2 linked regions of the Rhodopseudomonas palustris genome follow. The protein of the gene in region 1 binds, or shares a complex with, the protein of each later gene. Links are inferred from orthologs where the notes say so. Each region holds a gene or a part of one and is shown on either strand. Other genes may lie near its edges.

Region 1 (3,298 bases):
GGAATGATTTGAAGGTGTGCAAGCCGTGGTGCTGATGCGCAGTCCACGAATACAAATCGTTCATGTCAGCCTCCTCGGATAACAGAAGAAGCTGCGATTAATTACCTGGTCTCGCGCCGTTCCGCAATCCCTCCAGCCGGAACGCCATGCACCGCGGGGCGCATGGCGTCTGCGCGTGCTCCGGCTAACCCCGTCCGCGATACGGCTGCACGCCCTGATCGGGCACCCAGACGTCCTTCGGCAGTTTGCCGGTCTGCCAGAACACGTCGATCGGGATGCCGCCGCGCGGGTACCAATAGCCGCCGATGCGCAGCCATTTCGGTTTGATCTCGGTTGCGATCCGTTTGCCGATCGCCACGGTGCAGTCTTCGTGGAAGGCGCCGTGGTTGCGGAAGGAAGCGAAGTACAGCTTCAGCGATTTCGACTCGAGGAGCCACGGCCCCGGAACGTAATCGATCACCAGATGCGCGAAATCCGGCTGGCCGGTCACCGGGCACAGCGAGGTGAATTCCGGCGCGGTGAAGCGCGCCAGGAAGTTGGTGTCCTTCTGCGGGTTCGGCACCCGGTCGAGCTTGGCGGCTTCCGGCCGGTCCGGCCATTCGACGGCCTGGCCGAGCTGCAGGGATGGGGAGGCGGCGGATTTGCGAGGTGTTTTCGACATGGCTTGAACTTGTGGTCTCCGTTACCGCCGTCCTAGAGCATTTTCCGGGGCAGGGGAATCCGTTGCAAAACCGGTGCGTTCGCCGTTGGTCGGGCCCCATGGGGCGGGCGAGCGGCCTTTTCGTGCCCGGAGCCATGCTGTAGAAGCGGCGCAACTCCATTCCCTCCATCCGATCAAGAGGCATTCATGACCGCCATCGTCGACATCATCGGCCGCGAAATTCTCGACAGCCGCGGCAATCCGACCGTCGAAGTCGACGTGGTGCTCGAGGACGGCTCGGTCGGCCGCGCCGCCGTTCCGTCGGGAGCCTCCACCGGCGCCCATGAGGCGGTCGAGCTGCGCGACGGCGACAAGGCCCGCTATCTCGGCAAGGGCGTGCAGAAGGCGGTCGAGGCGGTCAACGGCGAGCTGTTCGACGCGCTCGGCGGCATGGATGCCGAACAGCAGGTGCAGCTTGATCAGACCATGATCGAGCTCGACGGCACCCCGAACAAGGGCCGGATCGGCGCCAATGCCATCCTCGGCGTGTCGCTGGCCGCGGCGAAAGCGGCGGCGGCGTCTTACGACATGCCGCTGTATCGCTATGTCGGCGGCACCTCTGCCCGCACCCTGCCGGTGCCGATGATGAACATCGTCAACGGCGGCGTGCACGCCGACAACCCGATCGACTTCCAGGAATTCATGATCATGCCGGTCGGCGCGCCGACCTTTGCCGACGCGCTGCGCTGCGGCTCGGAGATCTTCCATACCCTCAAGGGTGAATTGAAGAAGGCCGGCCACAACACCAATGTCGGCGATGAAGGCGGCTTTGCGCCGAACCTGCCGTCGGCCGATGCGGCGCTCGACTTCGTCATGGCCGCGATCGGCAAGGCCGGCTACAAGGCCGGTGACGACGTGATGCTGGCGCTGGACTGCGCCGCCACCGAGTTCTTCAAGGACGGTTCCTACGTCTATGGCGGCGAGAACAAGACCCGCTCTCGCTCGGAGCAGGCCAAGTACCTCGCCGATCTGGTCGCACGCTATCCGATCGTGTCGATCGAAGACGGCATGAGCGAAGACGACATGGACGGCTGGAAGGAACTGACCGATCTGATCGGCGGCAAGTGCCAGCTCGTCGGCGACGATCTGTTCGTTACCAACGTCACCCGGCTCGCGGACGGCATCAAAAACGGCCGCGCCAACTCGATCCTGATCAAGGTCAACCAGATCGGCACGCTGACCGAGACGCTGGCCGCCGTCGAGATGGCGCACAAGGCCGGCTACACCGCGGTGATGTCGCATCGCTCGGGCGAGACCGAGGACTCCACCATCGCCGATCTCGCGGTCGCCACCAATTGCGGGCAGATCAAGACCGGCTCGCTGGCGCGCGCCGACCGCACCTCGAAGTACAACCAGCTGCTGCGCATCGAGCAGGAGCTCGGCTCCAGCGCGCACTACGCCGGCAAGGCGGCGCTGAAGGCGTTCCGCTGAACTAGAACCGCGTCATTGCGAGCGAAGCGAAGCAATCCAGAGGCTGGATGTCGGAACTGGATTGCTTCGTCGCTTCGCTTCTCGCAATGACGGATAGGTTATCAGCGCGGCCTTGAACCCTGCGCGCGGCTGCCCCAAGGTGCGGCCGCGCTGACAACAAGCAGGGAGACGACGCGTGAGTGAGACCACCGGACTGCAACTGCGCTCGCTGATCAAGGCGAGCGGTGACCTCGAAGTTTCGCTGCTGCCGGTGAGCATTCCCGAGCCCGGCCCCGACGAGGTCGTGGTCCGGGTCGAAGCCACCCCGATCAATCCCTCCGATCTCGGCCTGCTGTTCGGCGCCGCCGACATGTCGACCGCGAAAGCGTCCGGCACGGCGGACGCGCCGGTGATCACCGCCAAGGTGCCTGAAGCGGCCATGAAGGCAATGGCCGCGCGGCTCGACGAGTCGATGCCGGTGGGCAATGAGGGCGCCGGCACGGTGATCAAGGCCGGCCGTTCGGATGCAGCGCAGGCGCTGCTCGGCAAGACCGTGGCGATGATCGGCGGCGCGATGTACGCGCAGTATCGCCTGATCAAAGCTGCCGACTGCCTGAAGCTGACCGACGGCACCACCGCGGCCGAAGGCGCCTCGTGCTTCGTTAATCCGCTGACCGCGCTCGGCATGACCGAGACAATGAAGCGCGAAGGCCACAAGGCGTTGGTGCACACCGCCGCGGCGTCGAACCTCGGCCAGATGCTGAACCGGATCTGCCTGAAGGACGGCATCGATCTGGTCAACATCGTCCGCAGCGAGGCGCAGGCCAAGCTGCTCCGCGATATCGGCGCCAAGTACGTGGTCGACTCCACGGCGCCGACCTTCCTCGATGATCTCACAGACGCGCTGGTCAAGACCGGAGCCACCATCGCGTTCGACGCGATCGGCGGCGGCCGGCTTGCAGGCCAGATCCTGAGCTGCATGGAAGCCGCGATCGGCAAGACCGCAACTGGACCCTACAGCCGCTACGGCTCGAACGTGATGAAGCAGGTGTATATCTACGGCAGCCTCGATACCAAGCCGACCGAGATCGTCCGCAATTTCGGCTTCGCCTGGGCGGCCGGCGGCTGGCTGCTGTTCCCGTTCCTGCAGAAGATCGGTGCCGCCGATGCGGCCAAGCTCCGCGCCCG
Region 2 (4,008 bases), 460 kb from region 1 along the record:
GACGTACCATGGCCGTCCGTCAGGGCCATCTTCGACCGGCATCATATCGGGCGGGGCGATGTCGAGAGCGCGGCCGATCAATTGCGAGAGGCGGCCGGGCTGTTCAGCCAACGGCATCAGAAAGTTGAGGCAGCATTGCTGAGACGACAGCGCGTGGTTGGCATGGCGGTGCCAGCTAATTCTGTACTTCGAGAAGTACTGCTCGGCAGTGCTCCTGATCATCGGCGCCAGGAGCTGCGCCTTCTCGCTCGGGTCCACCCGATAGGGTGAGTTCTGATAGCGAGTACGGGTCGGTAGCGTTTGGTCCAGAAAGGCGGTCTGGCGTAGCCGCTCGCCGACTTCGAATCTCGATGACGAGCGGCGACTGTTTGGGGTGCTCTCAGGCCGAGTATCCATGGGCAATATCCATGATTTGAAATGTGGCGATGGTCGCAAACCGACCGCTGGCGGCTGAAATGAAAATGCCCGCGGCGTGCGCGGGCATTTTGGAAGCTGTTGTCTTGATGGCGGCTTAATTGCCGCCGCCGAACCGGCGGGACCACCAGCCGACCCGGCGCGGGGCGGTGGAGGAGGGCTCCTGCGCGGGCTGCTCGGCTGCTTGCGTTGCTGCCTCGGCGGCCGGGGCTTCTGCCGCAGGCGCGGCTGCTACGGGCTGCTCGGCCTCAGCGGTCGGCTCGGGCTGCACGTCGGCTGCAGCTTCCGTCGTTGCGTCGGAGGCGGCCTGCGCGCCGAAGCTCACCTTTTCGCGAACCGTGGAGCGGCGACGCGCAGCCTTCTTCGCGGCGCTGTCGTCTTCGGCGGATGCGTCGCCGCTGTCGAGTGCGGCGGCTGCGGCTGCCGTGTGCTGCGGTTCGGACGGCACAGTGTCCTGCGGCGCGGCGTGATGCGGCTGTTCGGTCTCGGCTGCCGGTTCGAAGCTCGGCTGCACCGACGGGCTGCCGCCGTCGAAGTCGGCGACCGCATCGGCGGATTCTGCTTCGTCGGTTGCGTTCAGTTCGTCGCTGATCGAGCCGACCACGCCGGCCTCGGTCTCGGTGCCATCCGCAGTGCCACGACGGCGGCGGCCACCACGGCGACCGCGGCGGCGCGGACGGCGTTCGCCGTTCTCGCCCTGGTCGGCGCGGACTTCGGCCTCGCTGTCATCTTCACCGGCCTCGTCGCCTTCGTCAGCTTCGCCGACCTGTTCGACGCCTTCGGTCACGAACGGCTGCTCGCCGTCTTCGCCCACTGCACCGGCCTCGGCGGCGTCACGCGGCTCGCCCGACCGCCGACGACGGCGGCGCCGACGACGCTTGCGGCCTTCGCCTTCGCTCTCGCCGGCTTCGCTGCCCTGATCCTCGGCGAGGCCGACGGTCTCGTCGGTCTCGATCTCGGCTTCGAAATCGTAGCCGTCGTCATCCTCGGGCTCGTCGAGCGGCGCCGGGGAGGCGGCGATCTGCGCCGCGAGCAGCGCCTTGGCGGTCTCCAGCGTGTGGACCTGTTCGCCGCGGTCGATCACGAACGACTGCTGGCCGCTGACGGTCGGGTCCGCCAGTACCGACAGCGACACCCGGAAGCCGGTCTCGAGGTCGCGCAGATGGCCGCGCTTGTGGTTGAGCACGTACAGCGCCACGTCGGTGCGGGTGCGCACGATCAGATTGTGCGTGGCGCCCTTCATCAGCACCTCTTCGAGGCCGCGCAGCAATTGCAGCGCCACCGAGGACACCGAGCGGACGTGGCCCGAGCCGCCGCAATGCGGGCAGGGCTCGGTCGAGCTTTCCAGCACGCTGGCGCGGATGCGCTGGCGCGACATTTCGAGCAGGCCGAAATGCGAGATGCGGCCGACCTGGATGCGGGCGCGATCCTGCCGCAGGCAGTCGCTGAGCTTGCGCTCGACTGCGCGGTTGTTGCGCTTCTCGTCCATGTCGATGAAGTCGATGACGATCAGGCCGGCGAGGTCGCGCAGCCGGAGCTGCCGGGCGACTTCTTCGGCGGCCTCCATGTTGGTCTTGAGCGCGGTATCCTCGATGTGGTGCTCGCGGGTCGAGCGACCCGAGTTGACGTCGATCGAGACCAGCGCTTCGGTCTGGTTGATGACGATGTAGCCGCCGGAGCGAAGCTGCACGGTCGGCGAGAACATCGCGTCGAGCTGGCTCTCGACGCCCATCCGCGAGAACAGCGGCTGGCCGTCGCGATACAGCTTCACCGCGCGGACCTGCGAGGGCATCAGCATGTGCATGAAGTCGCGGGCTTCGCGATAGCCGGCTTCGCCGGCCACCAGCACTTCATCGATCTCCTTGTTGTAGAGATCGCGCAGCGAGCGCTTGATCAGCGAGCCTTCTTCATAGACCAGCTTCGGCGCCTGCGAGTTCAGCGTGACGTCGCGCACCGTCTCCCACATCCGGATCAGGTATTCGAAGTCGCGCTTGATCTCGGGCTTGGTCCGTGAGGCGCCGGCGGTGCGCAGGATCACGCCCATGCCTTCCGGCACGTCGAGGTCCTGCACCACTTCCTTCAGCCGCGAACGATCCTGGGCCGAGGTGATCTTGCGGCTGATGCCGCCGCCGCGGGCGGTGTTCGGCATCAAAACAGCGTAGCGGCCGGCGAGCGACAGGTAGGTGGTGAGCGCCGCACCCTTGTTGCCACGCTCTTCCTTGACGACCTGCACCAGCATCACCTGGCGGCGCTTGATGACTTCCTGGATCTTGTACTGCCGACGCGGACGGAAGGCGCGTTCCGGCACTTCCTCGAGCACGTCGTCACCGCCGACGGACTCGACGACGTCCTCTTCGGCTTCCTCTTCGTCGTCCTCTTCCTCGTCGTCCTCGGCTTCCGCCTCGGAGTCGGTCTCGACCTCGTGCTCGGCTTCAGCGTGATCGTCGTGCGCCCCGTGGACGTCGTCCGCCTCGTGGTGATCGTCGATCGGGAACGGCGCGTCCTCGGCGTAGCCGGCGCCTTCCTCAGCGTGGTCGTCGTCGTGCGCGTCGGTCTCGTCGTGCGACACCGCGGCCTGCGGGGCTTCGACCGGCGCGGGAGCTTCGGCAACCGCCGGCTGCTCGTTCGCGACGGGCTCGGCTGCAGCGCTCACCTCAGGCTCGGACGGAGCGGGTGCTTCGGACGGCGCGGCTTCGACGTGGCGGTGCTCGTGATCGTCGGAGGCGTGCGCGGCGTCGTGCTGCTCGGCGGTCTCACCCTCCGGCAGCTCGTGCATCAGGCGCTCGCCCTCGGCGTGCGCCTCGACCTCGTGCGCCTCGTGATGGTCGGCAGCCTCGTGCGGCTGCTCGGCCGCAACGTCGGCAACGGCTTCTACGATCTCGCTCTGCACCCGCTCGCCGTTGTTGCGGCGGCGATGGCTGCGATGCCGCGACCGGCGGCGGCTGGAGCGCTGCTCGCTTTCTTCTTCGGCTTCGCGGTGGGCGCGTTCGTCGGCTTCGATCAGGGCCTGCCGGTCGGCGACCGGGATTTGATAATAGTCGGGATGAATTTCGCTGAAGGCGAGGAAGCCGTGGCGATTGCCGCCATATTCGATGAAGGCGGCTTGCAGCGAGGGTTCGACCCGGGTGACTTTTGCGAGATAGATGTTGCCGCGGAGTTGTTTGCGCTGGGCGGTTTCGAAATCAAACTCTTCGACGCGGTTGCCACGGACCACGACCACCCGGGTCTCTTCCGGGTGGGTGGCGTCGATCAGCATCTTGTTGGCCATTTTTCAACTCATGTCGGCGAAGCGCGCGCGAAACGGCTCGCGCAAGCAGCGCGGCCGGCAGACGCGACGGTCCACCTGATTCGGGGGTGAGGGGAAGGCCGAAACGCATCGCGGTGTGCCGTGCCGGTCGGAGACCCGAGGCGACGCGCAAAGCGAAGCGAGAGCTTCGCGGCGGCGCGGCCTTTGCGTGGGTCGGTTTCGGCATCGCAGTCTGGCGCATTAAGCGTCGGCCCGTCTGAACAGGTGGCGGCTCGATCGGCCGCCGTGTCGTTTCGCTGATGGGCCGGCTCCGCGCCGAGGCGCTAAGCCGGAGTAGGGCATCCGGC

The links.
Region 2: the proteins of eno (region 1) and RPPS3_RS12455 are in contact, whole or in part, in a solved structure (PDB 2FYM), measured with the Escherichia coli proteins. The link is inferred for Rhodopseudomonas palustris from one-to-one orthologs.

Annotation. Positions count from the first base shown.
Region 1 is NZ_CP019966.1:3,163,240-3,166,537, reverse strand. Bases 3-2,989 are described here. They hold eno (phosphopyruvate hydratase), read left to right. Parts: upstream 3-847; coding sequence 848-2,131; downstream 2,132-2,989. Other genes in these bases: RPPS3_RS14780 (zinc-binding dehydrogenase), read left to right, coding at 2,307-2,989; queF (preQ(1) synthase), read right to left, coding at 185-661; RPPS3_RS14800 (hypothetical protein), read right to left, coding at 3-64. Also shown: more of RPPS3_RS14800, read right to left, coding at 1-2; more of RPPS3_RS14780, read left to right, coding at 2,990-3,298. UniProt on the Escherichia coli protein: Catalyzes the reversible conversion of 2-phosphoglycerate (2-PG) into phosphoenolpyruvate (PEP). It is essential for the degradation of carbohydrates via glycolysis.
Region 2 is NZ_CP019966.1:2,699,765-2,703,772, forward strand. Bases 312-4,008 are described here. They hold RPPS3_RS12455 (ribonuclease E/G), read right to left. Parts: upstream 3,683-4,008; coding sequence 512-3,682; downstream 312-511. Other genes in these bases: RPPS3_RS12450 (PGN_0703 family putative restriction endonuclease), read right to left, coding at 312-396. Outside these bases: more of RPPS3_RS12450, read right to left, coding at 1-311. UniProt on the Escherichia coli protein: Endoribonuclease that plays a central role in RNA processing and decay. Required for the maturation of 5S and 16S rRNAs and the majority of tRNAs. Also involved in the degradation of most mRNAs.